3 regions of the Serratia montpellierensis genome follow, and region 1 is predicted to be linked to each of the others. Evidence: predicted binding sites of a transcription regulator. Region 1 holds the regulator's gene; each other region holds the start of a gene.
The links. The regulator PurR, encoded in region 1, represses purine synthesis genes. The targets are predictions, from matches to a motif close to CANGCAAACGTTTGCNTG.
Positions count from the first base shown of each region.

Region 1 (5,568 bases):
GCCATCACGCAGAACGGGATCAGCAGCGTGGTGAGCGTCGGAGCGGTCAGGGTTGCCACCAGATACAGCGCCGCCATGCTGACACCATAAGCTACCAGCAGCCACGGCAGCAGGGTTTTGCCATTGATGCGCTTTAGCGCGGCGCGACAGCCATAGCCCCCCAGCAGAAAAGCCAGCGTTTGCGGCACATAGCTCAGACCGATGTCGCTCGGGCCGTAGCCCATATCACCGAGGATGAACGGCGAGCCGGTCAGCCAGGCAAAGAAGCCGGCCGAGCAGGCGGCGTACATGGCGACGTTGCCGCTGAACACCGGGGATTTCAACAGTTGCCAGAAGCTGACGCCGTTTTTTGGCGCATCGGCGGTGGGTTGCGTTTTGGCGCGATCTTTGAGCAACAGCGTCGGCAGCAGCAGCAGGGCGGTGATGGCCAGCAGCACGGCGAAGATCGCACGCCAGCTGGCGTGGTTCAGCAGCCAGGCGCCCAGCAGCGGCGCCAGCGCCGGCGACAGCGCGACCAGCGGCATGATGGTGGCGAATACGCGATTGGCCTGGCCTTCGCGATAGCGGTCGACCACCAGCGCTTGCCAGATGGCGGCGGCGGAGCAGACGCCAACGGCCTGGATAAAACGCAGGATCCAAAGCTGCACGGCGTTCTCCACCCACAGCATGCCCAGGCAGCCGACGGCGAACAGCGTCAGGCCGATCAATAATACCGGTTTGCGGCCCAGGCGGTCGGAGAGCGGCCCCCACAGCAGCTGCGCGAAGGCGAAGCCGGCCAGGAAGATGCTCAGGCTGGCGCTGACCGCGCCGGCGGAAATTTGCAGTTCCTCCCGCATGGCGCCAAAGGCGGGCAGGTACATATCGGTCGCCAGATAACCCAGCATGCTCAGGCCGGCGAGATAGAACATAAAACCAAAGGAATTTCGCATGGTATTTCTCGTTAATATTTTAGTGTCGCAGGTTTTTAGCGCCGGCCAGTGTATCCGGCTGGATCTCTGCTTGTGAAACGGTAATATTTGCAAAGTGCTGTTAAAAAAATTGAAGGCAAAGCGATGTGGTCTGAATATTCTCTTGAAGTGGTCGACGCGGTGGCGCGTACCGGCAGTTTCAGCGCGGCGGCGCAGGAGCTGCACCGGGTGCCGTCGGCGGTGAGCTACACGGTACGGCAGCTGGAACAATGGCTGGCGGTGCCGCTGTTTGAGCGGCGTCACCGTGATGTGGAGTTGACGCCGGCCGGTGCGCTGTTTATCAAGGATGCGCGAGTTGTTATCAAAAAAATGCTCGACACCCGCCGCCACTGTCAGCAGGTGGCCAACGGGTGGCGCGGCCAGCTGAATATCGCCGTGGACATCATCGTCAAACCGCAGCGCAGCCGCCAGCTGGTGCTGGATTTTTACCGGCATTTCCCCGATGTCGAACTGATGTTGCAACCCGAGGTGTTTAACGGCGTGTGGGATGCGTTAGTGGACGGCAGAGCGGACATGGCGATCGGTGCCACCCGCGCGGTGCCGGTCGGCGGCGGCTTCGCCTTTCGCGACATGGGGTATATGAACTGGCTGTGCGTGGTCAGCCCACAGCACCCGCTCGCGCAACTGGCAGGGCCGCTGAATGACGATCGGCTTAGGCCGTACCCTGCGCTTTGTCTGGAAGACACTTCGCGCAATCTGCCCAAGCGCGTCACCTGGACGCTGGATAACCAGCGGCGGCTGGTGGTGCCGGACTGGACCTCGGCGCTCGACTGTCTGTGCGCCGGGTTGTGCGTCGGTATGATGCCGGCGCATCTGGCGCTGCCGCGGGTGCAGCGCGGTGAGTTGAAGGCGTTGCAGCTGCAGCAGCCGTTTCCCGCCAGCCCGTGCTGCCTGACCTGGCAGCAGGATAAACCGTCACCGGCGATGAGCTGGCTGCTGGCGTATCTGGGCGATGGGGAGACGCTGAATCAGGAGTGGCTGAGCGAGGCGAAGCCGGAAGCCGCGCAGGCTTCCGGCGCGGGGGATTAGCGGCGGTAGTCGATGAACGGCCCGTCGGCGACCGAGCGGCGTTCGATCAGCTTCGGATGCACTTCGATCACCTGCGACTCTTCGCGCTTGCTGATGATGCGATCCAGCAGCATGGTGAAGGCCATTTCGCCCAGGCGCTCTTTCGGCTGGTGAATGGTGGTCAGCGCCGGGGTGAAGTAGCGGGCGTTGCGCACGTTGTCGTAGCCGATCACGGAAATATCCTGCGGCACCCGCAGGCCCAGCTCGTCGGCGGCGCAGATGGCACCCATCGCCATGATATCACCGCCGCAGAATACCGCGGTCGGCCGCTGTTTTTGCGACAGAATTTGGTGCATCGCCTTGTAGCCGGACTCCGGCTCGAAGTCGCCCTGGACGATCCACTCTTCGCGAATGTCGATATGCGCTTCCTGCAGCGCCTTCATAAAGCCCTGGTGACGGCCGCCGCCGGTGTTGCGCGACAGCTGGCCCGGAATGGCGCCGATCTCGCGGTGACCGCGTTCGATCAGGTAACGGCCGGCCAGATAGCCGCCTTCGAATGCGTTATCGATGATGGTGTCGGTGAAGTCGCCGCGCGCGGCGCCCCAGTCCATCACCACCATCGGGATGTTACGGTAGTCTTCCAGCATGCCCAGCAACTGATCCGGGTACTCGGAGCACATGACCAGCAGGCCGTCGACGCGCTTTTGGGCCAGCATCGCCAGGTAGGCGCGCTGCTTGTCCAGATTGTTGTGCGAGTTGCACAGGATCAGGGTGTAGCCTTTGCTGTAGCAGCTGTTTTCCACCGCTTCGATCACTTCGGCAAAGTAGGGGGCTTCGCTCGAGGTGGCCAGCAGGCCGATCGATTTGGTGTGATTGACTTTCAGGCTGCGCGCCACGGCGCTCGGCGAATAGTGCAGCTCTTTAATGGCGGCCCACACGGCCGCTTTGGTCTCTTCGGCGACGAAACGAGTCTTATTGATGACGTGCGAAACGGTGGTGGTGGAAACGCCCGCGCGTTTGGCCACATCTTTAATCGTTGCCATGTAAGGAATGACTCCTGAACTCACATGTTTACAGCATGTAAGTGTGATGTTAATCGTTTGCCTACGTAGATCCTTCTCCAGAGAAGCGAAAACTGAGTTTTTAGTGTGTTGAAGTCTTCAGCGCTTAATCAGGAGGGGCATGGATGCCGGTACGCAGTTGTGAACTGCGAATTTTGTCGCATATTGAACAAAAGTGGAAGAGGTAATCGAGATTATAAACCGGGAAATGATAACAAGATTTTATCGGCGAACTGTGGGAAAATGATTTGACGTACTAATTGTGCGCCTTTTATCCTTAGGAAAGCCTATTTTAAAGGAGTTGTCATGGATACCGAATTGAAGATGTCGCTGTTCACTACCGTCTGCGCGTTGGCGGTCATTATCGCTTTCAGCTTCGTTGCCGCGTTGAATTGATTTCCCGCCGGCGATAAAAAAGGCGCAGCCTGGCTGCGCCTCATCACCTCAGAACCTGGCGTAAGCGCAGGTTTTCCGCTGCGAAGGTCCAGTTGACCAACGCCCAGAAGTTTTCCAGGTATTTTGGACGCGCATTGCGGTAATCGATGTAATACGCGTGTTCCCACACGTCAACTGTCAGCAGCGGTTTGTCTTCACCGGTCAGCGGGGTGGCCGCGTTGGAGGTGTTGACGATCGCCAGCGCGCCGTCCGGTTTTTTCACCAGCCAGGTCCAGCCTGCACCGAAGTTTTTCACTGCGGCATCGGTGAACTGCTCTTTGAACGCAGCGAAAGAGCCGAAGGATTTGACGATCGCCGCCGCCAGTTCGCCCTGCGGTTCACCGCCGCCCTGTGGTGACAGGCAGTGCCAGTAGAAGGTGTGGTTCCACACCTGCGCGGCGTTGTTGAAGACGCCGCCGTTAGAGGTCTTGATGATCTCTTCGAGCGATTTGCCCTCGAACTCGCTGCCTTTCACCAGGTTGTTCAGGTTAACCACGTAGGTGTTGTGGTGCTTGCCGTAGTGGTATTCCAGGGTCTCGGCGGAGATGTGCGGCTCGAGCGCGTTTTTCTCATACGGTAATGCAGGTAATTCAAACGACATTGCTTCCTCCTTTACAGCGCCATTCGCTTCCCGCCGGGCGAGAATCATATGGGCCGTTTTTTATTGTGGTCATTCAATCTTAACAATTTTCGTCATAAAAAACAGGAAGAAAAGCGAGAAATGCGCGTGGGGCGGTGCGATGGGCGATAGCTTGAGCAGGCGGTTGCGACCAGGGCCGCAACCGCGCAAAACAGGGAATTAACGGATAGTTTTCGGCGTCACTACGCGGCGTGCGCCGATGTAGTGGTTTTGCCAATAGTCGTTATCGAGCTGGCTGATGCGGATCTCTTCGCCGGTGCGCGGCGACTGGATGAATTTGCCGTTGCCGAGGTAGACGCCAACATGGTCCGCCACGCCGCGGTTGTTGATGCGGAAGAACACCAGATCGCCGCTTTCCAGTTCGCTTTTCTTGATCGGCGCCGCATCGCGCAGGTGATACATCTCGTTGGCGGTGCGCGGCATCTTGATTTTCACTACGTCTTTGTAGGCGTAATAGATAAGGCCGCTGCAGTCGAAGCCGGTGCGCGGCGAGCTGCCGCCCCAGCGGTAAGGTTTGCCCATCTGGCCCATCAGCTTGGCCATCGCGGTTTGTTTGGCGTGTTGGTAGCGTTTTTTGTGGGCGGGACTGAGTTTCAACGGCTTTTCTTCACGCGCCAGTTTGGCGGTGGCCATACCGGCTTCGCGGTGGCGGCCATAGCCTTTTTTATAGCCCTTTTTCGGCGGGGTAACTTTAATCTTGGCTGTTTTCTGCGCTTTGGCCTTGGGTTTGGCGCTGGCGATCTTTTTCGCGCTTTTCTCGCTTTTCGCCTTGGCGGTCTTGGCTTTTTTCTCGGGAGCCGTCACTTTGGCTTTTTTAGCGGCTTTGTCCGCTTTCTTTTTTCTGCGGTCATCGGGCCGCGCTTCATTAGCATGGCTTTTACGCTGCTCGGCGGCAACACGCGCCTGTGGCGCAGCGTGCGCCAAATTGAAGAAGAGCTGCGTAAACAGCAGCGCAAAGAGCGTAAGAATTAAACGCATGTCGACGTCACCAACCTTGGCCCCGAAACGGATATCGAAAGAGTTACAGTATTCCCGAATTTCGCCATATAAAACAGCGAAGAACTCATAAATAATAATCCATATTGTGAGAAAACGTTAATGACATTTTTTTTGGTTTAAAATCAGCCCGTTAATGTATGAAAAAACGCCAGGGGGCGGCGGCGGATATAATTAAGCCGCGTCGTCATCGCGGCGCAATATATTAGTGAAATGGTCGGATTAAAAATGTTATTCTCAACGTATGTTTTGACCGGAATGACGTGGCCGGTGAAACGCGATCGGCGGCGGGCGAATATCCTTGCAAAAGATGGCGTTTTCTTGCGACTGTTCCAGCCGCTACAATAGCCCGCGTGATGCATGTTGTAGCCATGAAATGTGGCTTGAGGAAGCAATAAATGACGACGACACTTGAAAAAATTCAGCACCAGATCGCTGAAAACCCGATTCTGCTGTACAT
Region 1 is NZ_VOSN01000022.1:361,117-366,684, forward strand. Features, by position in the region: gene punC (purine nucleoside transporter PunC) at 1-929, opposite strand, end outside; gene punR (DNA-binding transcriptional activator PunR) at 1,053-1,997, shown strand; gene purR (HTH-type transcriptional repressor PurR) at 1,994-3,019, opposite strand; gene cydH (cytochrome bd-I oxidase subunit CydH) at 3,344-3,433, shown strand; gene sodB (superoxide dismutase [Fe]) at 3,477-4,073, opposite strand; gene FUU19_RS23985 (C40 family peptidase) at 4,272-5,090, opposite strand; gene FUU19_RS23990 (Grx4 family monothiol glutaredoxin) at 5,507-5,568, shown strand, end outside.

Region 2 (5,568 bases), on a different contig from region 1:
GCACTATCCTCTGCACATCGCCGCCTGCCGTTTTCACGCGCAGGCGGAACGTTTATAATGATTAATCAATTATCTGCAGCACTTTTCGCCAGCAGTCGCAATGAGGCATGAATGAAGAAGATCCTGATGGGCGCAGCCGCCCTGCTGTTCGCCGGCGTATTGGCCGGTTGCAATCAACTGACCCAATACACCCTGAGCGAGCAGGAAGTGAATGATTACCTGCAGAAACACAACGACTATCAGAAGCAGATCGGCGTGCCCGGCCTGGTGGACGCCAACATCGTGCTGACTCAGCTGCAAAGCCAGATCGGCCGCAGCGAACCGGGTAAAGTCACCCTTTCCGGCGACGCCAAGGTCAACATCACGTCGATTCTCGGCCCGCAGACGGCGGATCTTAAGCTGACGCTGAAAGCGCAGCCGGTTTACGACCGCACACAGGGCGCCATTTACCTGAAGGATATGGAGTTGACCGATTACAGCGTACAGCCGGAAAAAATGCAGACGGTGATGAAAGCGCTGACGCCATACCTGAATCAGTCGCTGAAGTCTTACTTCGACCAAAAGCCGGCTTATGTGCTGAATCCTGACAACAGCAAAACCGAAGCGCTGGCGAAAAAACTGGCAAAGGGATTGGAAGTGAAACCGGGTGAACTGGTGATCCCGTTTAGCGACTGACCGCGTTTGATGCATCAAGCCCGCCGCTCGGCGGGCTTTTTTATTTTATTGCGGGAAAGTATTACTGCGGCTCGCTGTAGGCAATCTCGCCGGTGTTGCAGTTGAGCGTCACGTTGTAGGTTTTATCCATCTTGGTACCCCGCACCGTCAGCGGCACCTGCCACACCTGATCCTTGCCGGTGATGGCATCCGGGCTGACCCAGGCGATCGGGGTTGCGGTGCCCAGCAGCTTTTTGTCCGCCTCCCAGCGCGTGATGCGGTTCTGCAAGAAATCACGCTTGACCTGAGCGGCAATATCGGCCGGCTGCAGACCGGCACACTGCCCCACCTTGGCGGTGCGTTGCTCTTGATCCTGCGCCCACACCGCAGTCGATGCTCCCATCATGGCCAACAAGGCGATAGCCAAACCCGTTTTTTTCATATGTCCTCCCGTTGTGATTAGCGCTATCCGGGCGCCCATCCCTGGCTCACAACAGGGTTTCGGCAAAGAGTTACCGTTTGACGAACTCGATGACAAACAGCGCATCCAGGCCCGGATAGATTTCCTTGATCACCTGCTTCAGTTCGCCCAGCGACATGTTCTCCTGCTGTGCGTGGCGTTCGGTCAGCGCATCCAGGCGCACCGGCGTTACCGACAGCACTTCGATAAAGCAGAAAAATACGCCGTCTTCATTGCGGCTTACGCGCAATACCTCGCCCGGTTCGAAGTGCGACTCACTGGCATCCCGAATGGTGATGGTTTTGCGCCCGGCCAGAATGTCTTGCTCGAAGCGGCTGAAGAAAGTTATTTCACGGCTCATTTTAGATCCTTTTTCATCACAACACCGCAACATAAGTCATTATGCCGCTTGCTTTTCTGACGCAGATCCCTCTTTTGAGTTAGAGGCCGTTTTTTTCGCTTTCGCTTCCGTCGGTTTTTTGCCGGTTTCCGCCGGCGATGCGCCGCGCAGAATCAGGCCCAGTGCGTCCTTATTCTCTGCCAGGAAGAAGCTCAGCCCGTCGCGCTGTTCGTCGTCCAGGTTCAGCGGCGCCTGTTGCAGCCACTCTCCGAGGTTATCCGCCAAATCCAGCATTTTGTCGTAGGCGTCGGCTTCTTTCTTGCTCGCGAAAGTCATTTTTTCCTCACCGTTTCTCACCACCACATATTTAACTTCAACCGCCATGCGTGCGTCCTCAAATACTCAAATAACTGTAATTATATACAGTATAAATAGATAGCGGCGGGAAGGCAAACCGCCGCCCGCCTTCGGCTTATTTCAGCAGCCGCACCTTGCAGCTCTTGCCTTTGATTTTGCCCTGTTGCAGCTGCTGCAGCGCCTTGCGCGCGCTGGCTTTACGGATCGCGACGTAGGCGTGTACCGGGAACATGTCGATCTTGCCCACTTCCGCCGCCGTCAGCCCGGCATCGCCGGTCAGCGCGCCAAGGATATCGCCGGGGCGGATCTTCGCCTTACGGCCGCCATCGATGCACAGCGTCACCATCTCCGCCTCCAGCGAACCGTTGGCGGCCCCGCTCAGCTCGGACACCGGCGCCCAGGCAATGGTCATCTGCAGGTAGTCTTCAATCGCGTGCGCCCGCGCCATTTCCTGCGGCGTGCACAGGCTGATCGCCAGCCCGCTCATGCCGGCGCGACCGGTACGACCGATACGGTGCACATGCACTTCAGGATCGAACGCCAGCTCGTAGTTAACCACCAGCTCCAGTTCTTTGATGTCCAGCCCGCGTGCGGCAACGTCGGTCGCTACCAACACCCGGCAACTGCGATTGGCGAAACGCACCAACACCTGGTCGCGGTCGCGTTGCTCCAGATCGCCATGCAGCGCCAGTGCGCTGATGCCGCGGGCCTCCAGAGCCTCAAGCACCGTTTGGCAATCGCGTTTGGTATTGCAGAACACCACGCAGGACGCGGGTTGATGATAACGAATGGCCGACACCAGCAGCGCCGGGCGCTGATCGCGCGTGGTCTCATAGAAACGTTGTTCGATGGCGGTCTGCGCTTCGTCATCGTCCACTTCGACGCTCAGCGGCTGACGCTGAACGCGCTCGCTGATGCGTTCGATACCCGCCGGGTAGGTGGCGGAAAACAGCAGCGTCTGACGCTGCGGCGGCGTGTAGCTGATCACATCGTCGATGTCGTCGGCGAAGCCCATATCCAGCATACGGTCGGCCTCATCCAGCACCAGCACCTTCAGCTCGTCCAGCTGCAGCGTTTTCTTGCGCAGGTGCTCCTGAATGCGGCCCGGCGTTCCTACCACGATATGCGGTGCGTGCACCAGCGAATCGAGCTGTGGACCCATCGGTTGGCCGCCGCACAGCGTCAGGATTTTGATGTTTTGCGTGAAGCGCGCCAGGCGGCGCAGTTCTTTGCTCACCTGATCGGCCAGCTCGCGGGTGGGACAGAGCACCAGCGCCTGCGTGGCAACCTGAGCAACGACGATGTTATTCAGCAAACCAATGCCGAACGCCGCCGTTTTACCGCTACCGGTTTTCGCCTTGGCGCGCACGTCTCGCCCTTGCAGAATGGCGGGCAACGCAGCGGCCTGCACCGGCGTCATTTTGGCGTACCCCAGTTCGTTGAGGTTGGCCAACTGTTCGGCTGGCAGAGGCAGGGAAGAAAAAGAAACTGTGCTCACGGCGATAACTCTTATATGACGAATGGAATGGCGGCGCGCCCGCAGGTTGGCGCCGAATCAGCGCTAAATGATAACAGAGATGGGCGGCGTTACGGACAGCGGGCATAAAAAAACCCGCCGGCGGCGGGTTTCTTCGCGGCTCAGTCGTTAAATAGCAACGACGTTGGCTGCGGCTGGGCCACGTTGGCTGTCCTGGATGGAGAACTCAACCTGCTGGCCTTCAGCCAGGGTCTTGAAACCATCGTTAACGATAGCGGAGAAATGAACGAAAACGTCTTTAGAGCCATCGGCAGGTGTAATAAAGCCGAAACCTTTGCTTTCGTTGAACCATTTAACGTGACCAGTGATCTTGCTCATTTGTGTTTCCTTTACTTGATAAACCTGCCTTGACGGCACGAGACGCGAAAACCTTGTGATAAGTAGGCCTTCTTTCGCCGTCGGTTATTAACGCATAATCCCTCATACAGGGCAAATATTTCTGCTTGTTATGAAAACAGTCAGTTAGCAACAAACTTGGCGCTGCGGCTGTGCACGCAATCGTTTTCGTATATACTGCCCGCCGATCATCAATCCGCTTACTTTCACCGATCCAGGTACGAAACTATGTTAACGATTGGAACCGCCCTGCGCCCTTCCGCCACCCGCGTTATGTTGCTCGGCTCCGGGGAGCTGGGTAAAGAAGTCGCCATTGAATGCCAGCGCCTTGGTCTGGAAGTGATCGCCGTCGATCGCTATCCCGACGCCCCCGCCATGCATGTGGCGCACCGCAGCCACGTCATCAATATGCTGGACGGTGACGCGCTGAAAGCCGTTATCGAACAAGAGCGGCCGGACTATATCGTTCCCGAAATCGAAGCAATCGCCACCGCTATGCTGGTCGAGCTTGAACGCCAGGGCCACCGCGTAGTGCCCTGCGCCGAAGCCACCCGCCTGACGATGAACCGTGAAGGCATCCGCCGCCTGGCGGCGGAAGAGCTTGGCCTGCCCACCTCCAGCTACCGCTTTGCCGACAGCGAGGCGACTTTCCGGCAGGCGGTCGAACACATCGGCTACCCGTGCATCGTCAAACCGGTGATGAGTTCTTCCGGCAAGGGGCAAAGCCTGATCCGCACGCCTGAACAACTGCAAAGCGCCTGGGATTACGCCCAACAGGGCGGCCGCGCCGGCGGCGGCCGGGTGATCGTCGAAGGGCTGGTAAGATTCGATTTTGAAATTACGTTGCTGACCATCAGCGCCGTGGACGGCGTGCATTTCTGCGAGCCGATCGGCCATCGTCAGGAGGATGGGGACTATCGCGAATCCTGGCAGCCGCAACTGATGTCGGCGACGGCGCTGAGCCGGGCCCAGGCTATCGCAGAAAAAGTGGTGAAAGCCCTGGGCGGTTTCGGGCTGTTCGGCGTGGAGCTGTTCGTCTGTGGCGACGAAGTGATCTTCAGCGAGGTGTCACCGCGCCCGCACGATACCGGCATGGTCACGTTGATTTCACAGGATCTGTCTGAGTTCGCTCTGCACGTTCGCGCGTTTCTCGGGTTGCCGATCGGCGCTATCCGCCAGTTCGGCCCTTCCGCTTCGGCAGTGATCCTGCCGCAGCTCAACAGCAGCGATGTGCGTTTCAGCGGATTGGAAAATGCGCTGCGCGGGCACAACCAGCTGCGCCTGTTCGGCAAACCGGAGATCGCCGGGCAACGTCGTCTGGGCGTAGCGCTGGCGACGGCGATCACGACGGAACGGGCGGTGGAGCAGGCGAAACAAGCCGCCGCCGCCGTGGCGGTCAACGGCTGAAACTGACGGGGCCGCTTACGCGGCCCCGATAACATCAATAGTCTTCGTCTTCTTCAGCATCGTCATTCCGCGACGCCTCCGGTGCGGCATCATGCTGCTCGTCTTCATCATCCTCATCGAACAGTACCGCAACCTGAGCGCCCTGATGCTTCTCACGAATTTCCTGCGCAACGCGAGCAATGGCTTCGCCGCTGCTCATGCCCTGCTCCATCAGTTGATGGATGCGATCCGCCGCTTCCTGCTGCTCCGCGTGACTCAGTAATGGCATACCTGCATGCATGTGTCGTTCTCTCCGGCAAAAGGGAGAAGGAGTATACGCGCTAACGCGGCGGATCCCAACGCCTTGTGCCTCAGGCCGGTTGCGAACAGCCATTATCGCCGCGCCACTGCTTCAGGCGATGCCGCCACAGCATGACATGCCACCCCTGCTTCATGCCGCGCGCATTAGCAAACATCGCTCTGTCGATGCCGCGCTGA
Region 2 is NZ_VOSN01000013.1:497,773-503,340, forward strand. Features, by position in the region: gene FUU19_RS14135 (lipoprotein) at 112-675, shown strand; gene yebF (protein YebF) at 737-1,096, opposite strand; gene yqfB (N(4)-acetylcytidine aminohydrolase) at 1,167-1,475, opposite strand; gene FUU19_RS14150 (YebG family protein) at 1,515-1,838, opposite strand; gene dbpA (ATP-dependent RNA helicase DbpA) at 1,927-3,309, opposite strand; gene cspE (transcription antiterminator/RNA stability regulator CspE) at 3,457-3,666, opposite strand; gene purT (formate-dependent phosphoribosylglycinamide formyltransferase) at 3,913-5,091, shown strand; gene FUU19_RS14170 (YoaH family protein) at 5,126-5,371, opposite strand; gene FUU19_RS14175 (glycosyltransferase) at 5,442-5,568, opposite strand, start outside.
Region 2: purT (formate-dependent phosphoribosylglycinamide formyltransferase) is a predicted target of PurR. The motif match lies at 3,840-3,857, and genes of this name have one in related genera.

Region 3 (5,568 bases), on a different contig from region 1:
TGAAAAATCACAGCTACCACAGCAATGACTCGGCGCAAGAGCAGAGATTGATGGCGGCCATCGACAGCATGGTCGAGCGTTTCCAGCAGCTTTCCGGCATGGCCTTCAGCAGCAAGACGGAGCTGGTCAGCCAACTGTTCGCCCACCTGGCGCCGGCGCTGGAGCGCTGCCGTTTCGCCATCGGCATCGACAATATGCTGCTGGAAGAAGTGGTGCGCAAATACCCGCGGCTAATGCGCACCACGCAGGAAGCGCTGATACCGCTGGAACAGGAATACGGCGTGCATTTTTCCAACGAGGAGGCGGGCCTGGTGGCCATCAGCTTCGGCGCCTGGCTGATGCAGGACAACGCGCTGCAGGAAAAACAGGTGCTGCTGCTGACGCTGGATAACCCGCAGTTGGAAGAGGAAGTGGAATACCAGATCCGCGAGCTCACGCTGCTGCCGCTGAACATCAAGTACCTGCCGCTGAGCGACTATCTGCGCGGCGGGGCGCCGCAGGGCGTCATGCTGGTGATCACCCCTTATGCGGCGGTGCACAGCGATCCGCACCCGCCGCTGATCTATACCGAATTGCCGCTGGAAACTCGGCAGCGCCAGGCCATCCGCGCGCTGCTGGAAGCGCCTTAATCAGCGGCTGACGCTGACCGCCGGCGGCCGGATGAACAAGGCCGGCACCGCGACCGCCGCCATCACCCAGAATACCCCGCCCTGCCAATGTTCGAACAGGAACCCGGCAATGACCGTCATGACGGCGATACCGCCGCCCATCGCCAACGCCGAATACACCGCCTGCAGCCGGATCACCTCTTGCCCCTGGCGCGCGGCGATAAAGCGCATCGCCGCCAGATGGCAGACGGTGAAGGTGCCGCAATGCAGGATCTGGATCAGCAGCAGCCAGCCCAACTCGGTGCTGTAGGCCATCAGGCTCCAGCGCAACACGCCGCAGCAGGCGGAGAGCAACAGCAGGTTGCGCGCATTCCAGCGGCGGAACAGCACGTTGCTGCTGGCGAAAATAATCACCTCCGCCACCACGCCCAGCGACCACAGATAGCCGATGGTCGAGGCCGAATAGCCCGCCTCCTGCCAGTAAATGGAGCCGAAGCTGTAGTAGCCGGCGTGCGCCCCCTGCAGCAGCGTGACGCACAGCAGGAAGCGCCAGACCGGCCCTTCTTTCAGCAGTGCCCACAGCGAACGTTCGGTATCGCTGTGGGTGCGTGCTTCGCCCTGCGGCATGACGCTCGGCTTCAGCAACATGCCCAGCAGCATCGCCAGCACGCTGAAGATCAGGCTGTAGAGAATGGCGTTATGGCCCCACACCGCCACCAGCTGCCCGGTCAGCGCCGAGCCGATGACGAACGCCAGCGAGCCCCACAACCTTACCCGGCCGTAGTCCATACGGATCTGCTTTTGCCAGGTGCCGGCCAGCGCGTCGGTCAGCGGCACCAGCGGCGAGAAGAACAGGTTGAACCCCGCTATCACCAGCATCAGCCAGCCCCAACCGTTGCCGAAACAGAAGCCAACCGCGAAAGCCAGTGTCAGCAGCGCCAGCAGGCGCAGGGCGGAGACTAAATGAGAGGGATCTTTAACGCGGGGTGCAATCAGTAAACTGCCGAGGAAGCGGGCCACCAAACCGGCGCCGAGCAATATGCCGATGGTTTCCGGCGCGATGCCTTCGCCTTTCAGCCACACGCCCCAGAACGGTAAGAAGATGCCATAGGAAAAGAAGTAGGTGAAATAGCTGAGCGCGAGCCAACGCGTGGATTGCAGAACCATGATCCCTCCGGAGTGAGGGCAATACTTTGACAGAGCTCACACCGCCCCGCAATCTTCATTCCGCTTCAATGCGTTAGAGTGCCAAACAGCTCACAGTTTACCGCGAGCGGCCACAAAAAAACCCGCCGCAGCGGGTTTTATCAGGCAAAAGCGGGATTATGCGTAAACCGGCAGGCGGGCGCAGATATCCAGCACTTTCTTCTTGGTGCGTTCGATGGTGGCTTCATCGTTGATGTTGTCCAGCACATCGCAGATCCAACCGGCCAGTTCGCGCACGTCGGCCTCTTTGAAGCCGCGACGGGTCACGGCCGGGGTGCCGATACGCACGCCGGAGGTGACGAACGGGCTCTTCGGATCGTTCGGCACGCTGTTTTTGTTGACGGTGATGTTGGCGCGGCCCAGGGCGGCGTCCGCTTCTTTACCGGTCAGGTTTTTATCGACCAGATCCAGCAGGAACAGGTGGTTATGGGTGCCGCCGGAGACCACTTTGTAGCCGCGCTGCAGGAACACATCCACCATCGCCTTGGCGTTGACCGCCACTTGCTGCTGGTAAACCTTGAACTCAGGCTCCATCGCTTCTTTCAACGCCACCGCCTTTCCGGCGATCACGTGCATCAGCGGGCCGCCCTGGCCGCCAGGGAACACGGCGGAGTTCAGCTTCTTGTACAGATCTTCGTCGCCGCCCTTCGCCAGGATCAGGCCGCCGCGCGGACCCGCCAGGGTTTTGTGGGTGGTGGTGGTGACGATGTGTGCGTGCGGTACCGGGTTCGGGTACACGCCGGCGGCGATCAGGCCCGCCACGTGCGCCATGTCGACGAACAGGTAAGCGCCGATGCTGTCGGCGATTTCGCGCATTTTGGCCCAGTCAACCACGCCGGAGTATGCGGAGAAGCCGCCGATGATCATTTTCGGCTTGTGGGTTTGCGCCTGTTTGGCCAGATCGTCATAGTCGATTTGACCTTTGTCATCGATGCCGTAAGGCACCACGTTATACAGTTTGCCGGACAGGTTAACCGGGGAACCGTGGGTCAGGTGGCCGCCGTGCGCCAGGTTCATGCCCAGAATGGTGTCGCCCGGCTGCAGCAGCGCGGTGTACACGGCGAAGTTAGCCTGGGAACCGGAGTGCGGCTGCACGTTGGCGTAATCGGCACCGAACAATTCTTTGGCACGATCGATAGCCAGCTGCTCAACGATATCCACGTATTCGCAGCCGCCGTAGTAACGCTTGCCCGGATAGCCTTCAGCGTATTTGTTGGTCAGCTGGGAACCCTGAGCCTGCATCACGCGCGGGCTGGTGTAGTTCTCAGACGCGATCAGCTCGATGTGCTCTTCCTGACGCACCACTTCCTGCTCCATGGCACGCCACAGTTCCGCATCGTAATCGGCAATGTTCATTTCACGCTTTAACATCCGGCATCTCCTGACTTAAATCAGCTAACTAAAAAATCACCAAATAACTACCCGTTTGGGTTCTGGGCCACAGTGTAAACCGTTTCGCCCCACCGAAGATAGGTCTTGACAGAGGTTTTTACGCAAACGATTGGCATAAGGTGGCGCAAGGCTTTGATCCGCTAAATGCCGTCGTTTATCAACGGACATTTCCTCATGCGAACGATGCGCTTTTTTCATGTTCTGTGAGCGCGATCGACGCCCGAAGAACACCGCAACGAAAACAAGGGTATTTACAAGCGACGCGGAACCCAATAAGATGCATTTAAAATACATCATTACAATTATCGTCAAGATCCCAACCCAAGGAGCGCTTCCATGCTGGATAGCCAAACCATCGCCACCGTGAAATCCACCATTCCCCTGCTGGCTGCGACCGGGCCGAAGCTGACCGCCCACTTTTACGATCGCATGTTCGCGCACAACCCGGAATTGAAAGACATTTTCAACATGAGCAACCAGCGCAACGGCGATCAGCGTCAGGCGCTGTTCGACGCCATCTGCGCCTATGCTGCCAACATCGAGAACCTGGCGGCGCTGCTGCCGGCGGTGGAGCGCATCGCGCAGAAGCACACCAGCTTCAATATCCAGCCGGAGCAGTACAACATCGTCGGCGGTCACCTGCTGGCGACCCTGGACGAAATGTTCAGCCCGGGCCAGGAAGTCCTGGACGCCTGGGGCAAGGCCTACGGCGTGCTGGCCAACGTATTTATCCAGCGTGAAGAGCAGATTTATCAGCAGAGCGAAACCGACAACGGCGGCTGGCGCGATCTGCGCGCATTCCGCATCCTGAAGAAACAGCCGCAGAGCGACGTGATCTGCAGTTTCGTGCTGGCGCCGGTGGACGGCGGCCGGGTGGCGGACTTCAAACCGGGGCAATACCTGGCGGTCTACATCAAGCACGACAGCCTGGAGCATCAGGAAATTCGCCAGTACTCGCTGACCACCTCGCCAAACGGCGAGTTCTACCGCATCGCGGTGAAGCGCGAAGATCAGGGGAAAGTCTCCAACTACCTGCACCAGCAGGCGCAGGAAGGCGACGTGATCTACATCGCCCCGCCGCACGGCGACTTCTTCCTCGACGTGGCGCCGACCACGCCGGTGGCGCTGATCTCCGCCGGCGTCGGCCAAACCCCGATGCTCGGCATGCTCAACACCCTGCACGACAACCAACATCAGGCGCAGATCCACTGGCTGCACGCGGCGGAAAACGGCAGCGTGCACGCCTTTGCCGATGAGGTAGCGGATATTGCCGGGCGTATGCCGAATCTGAGCCGCCATGTATGGTACCGCGAGCCGGGTGCCGATGACGTGGAAGGCCGCGACTACCACAGCCGCGGATTGATGGATTTGAGCGCGCTGCAAGGCAGCCTGGCCGATCCGCAGATGCACTATTACTTCTGCGGCCCGGTGGCCTTCATGCAGTTCGTGGGCAAACAGCTGCTGGAGATGGGCGTAGAGGCCGAACGCATTCACTACGAATGCTTCGGCCCGCATAAGGTGCTGTAATGCTTGCGGAGCGCGGCCGTCAGACCGCGCTCCCTCTTTATTTCGCCTGCAGTTGGCGCGCGTCCTGCACCTGCTGCACCGTCACCGGCGCCGCCTGGTTGCCCCAGCTTCCCCGCAGGTAGCTCATCAGATCGGCCGCCTGCCGATCGTTCAACGCCCAGCCATAAGCCGGCATGTCAAACGCCATCGCCTGCTGCGTGATCGGCGTATGCGCCCCCTCCAGCACCACCCGCAGCGCGGTCAGCGGATTGTCCGCCGTTACCGTGGCATTGCCCGCCAGCGCCGGAATGGCGAAGTCAGTGCCCTCCCCCTTATTGCCGTGGCAGGTCGAGCAGTACATCGCATAGGTCGCCTTGCCGCCCGGGTTATCCGCCTGCGAGGCTGGCGCAGCGGCTTTGGCGGCGGTTTCCGGCGCCAGGCTGCGCAGGTACACCGCGATGGCGTTCAGATCGCCGTCGCTGAGATACTGCGTGCTGTGGGTCACCACCTCGCTCATCGGCCCGGCGACTGCCGCATGGCGGCTGCGGCCGGTTTTCAGCAGCGCCGTCACCTCTTCCGGCGGCAGGCCGCGCAGATTGGAGGCGTACCAGCCGTCCAGCTCGGCGCCGCTCAGGAATACCGGCTCCTTACCGTCCAGGCCCTTCTCCTGCATCGCCCAGCCGCGCGGCGTATGGCAGCTGCCGCAATGGCCCGCGCCCTGCACCAGATAGGCGCCGCGGTTCCACTCGGCACTTTGCTGCGGATCTGCCTGATACGGCTGGTCGTCGTGGAACAGCGAGTTCCACACCGCCAGCGGCCAGCGCATCGACAGCGGCCAGCTGATGTCGCTGTCCCG
Region 3 is NZ_VOSN01000019.1:116,766-122,333, reverse strand. Features, by position in the region: partial or broken gene csiE (stationary phase inducible protein CsiE) at 1-629, shown strand, start outside; gene FUU19_RS20455 (3-phenylpropionate MFS transporter) at 630-1,775, opposite strand; gene glyA (serine hydroxymethyltransferase) at 1,932-3,185, opposite strand; gene hmpA (NO-inducible flavohemoprotein) at 3,543-4,733, shown strand; gene FUU19_RS20440 (c-type cytochrome) at 4,771-5,568, opposite strand, start outside.
Region 3: glyA (serine hydroxymethyltransferase) is a predicted target of PurR. The motif match lies at 3,305-3,322, and genes of this name have one in related genera.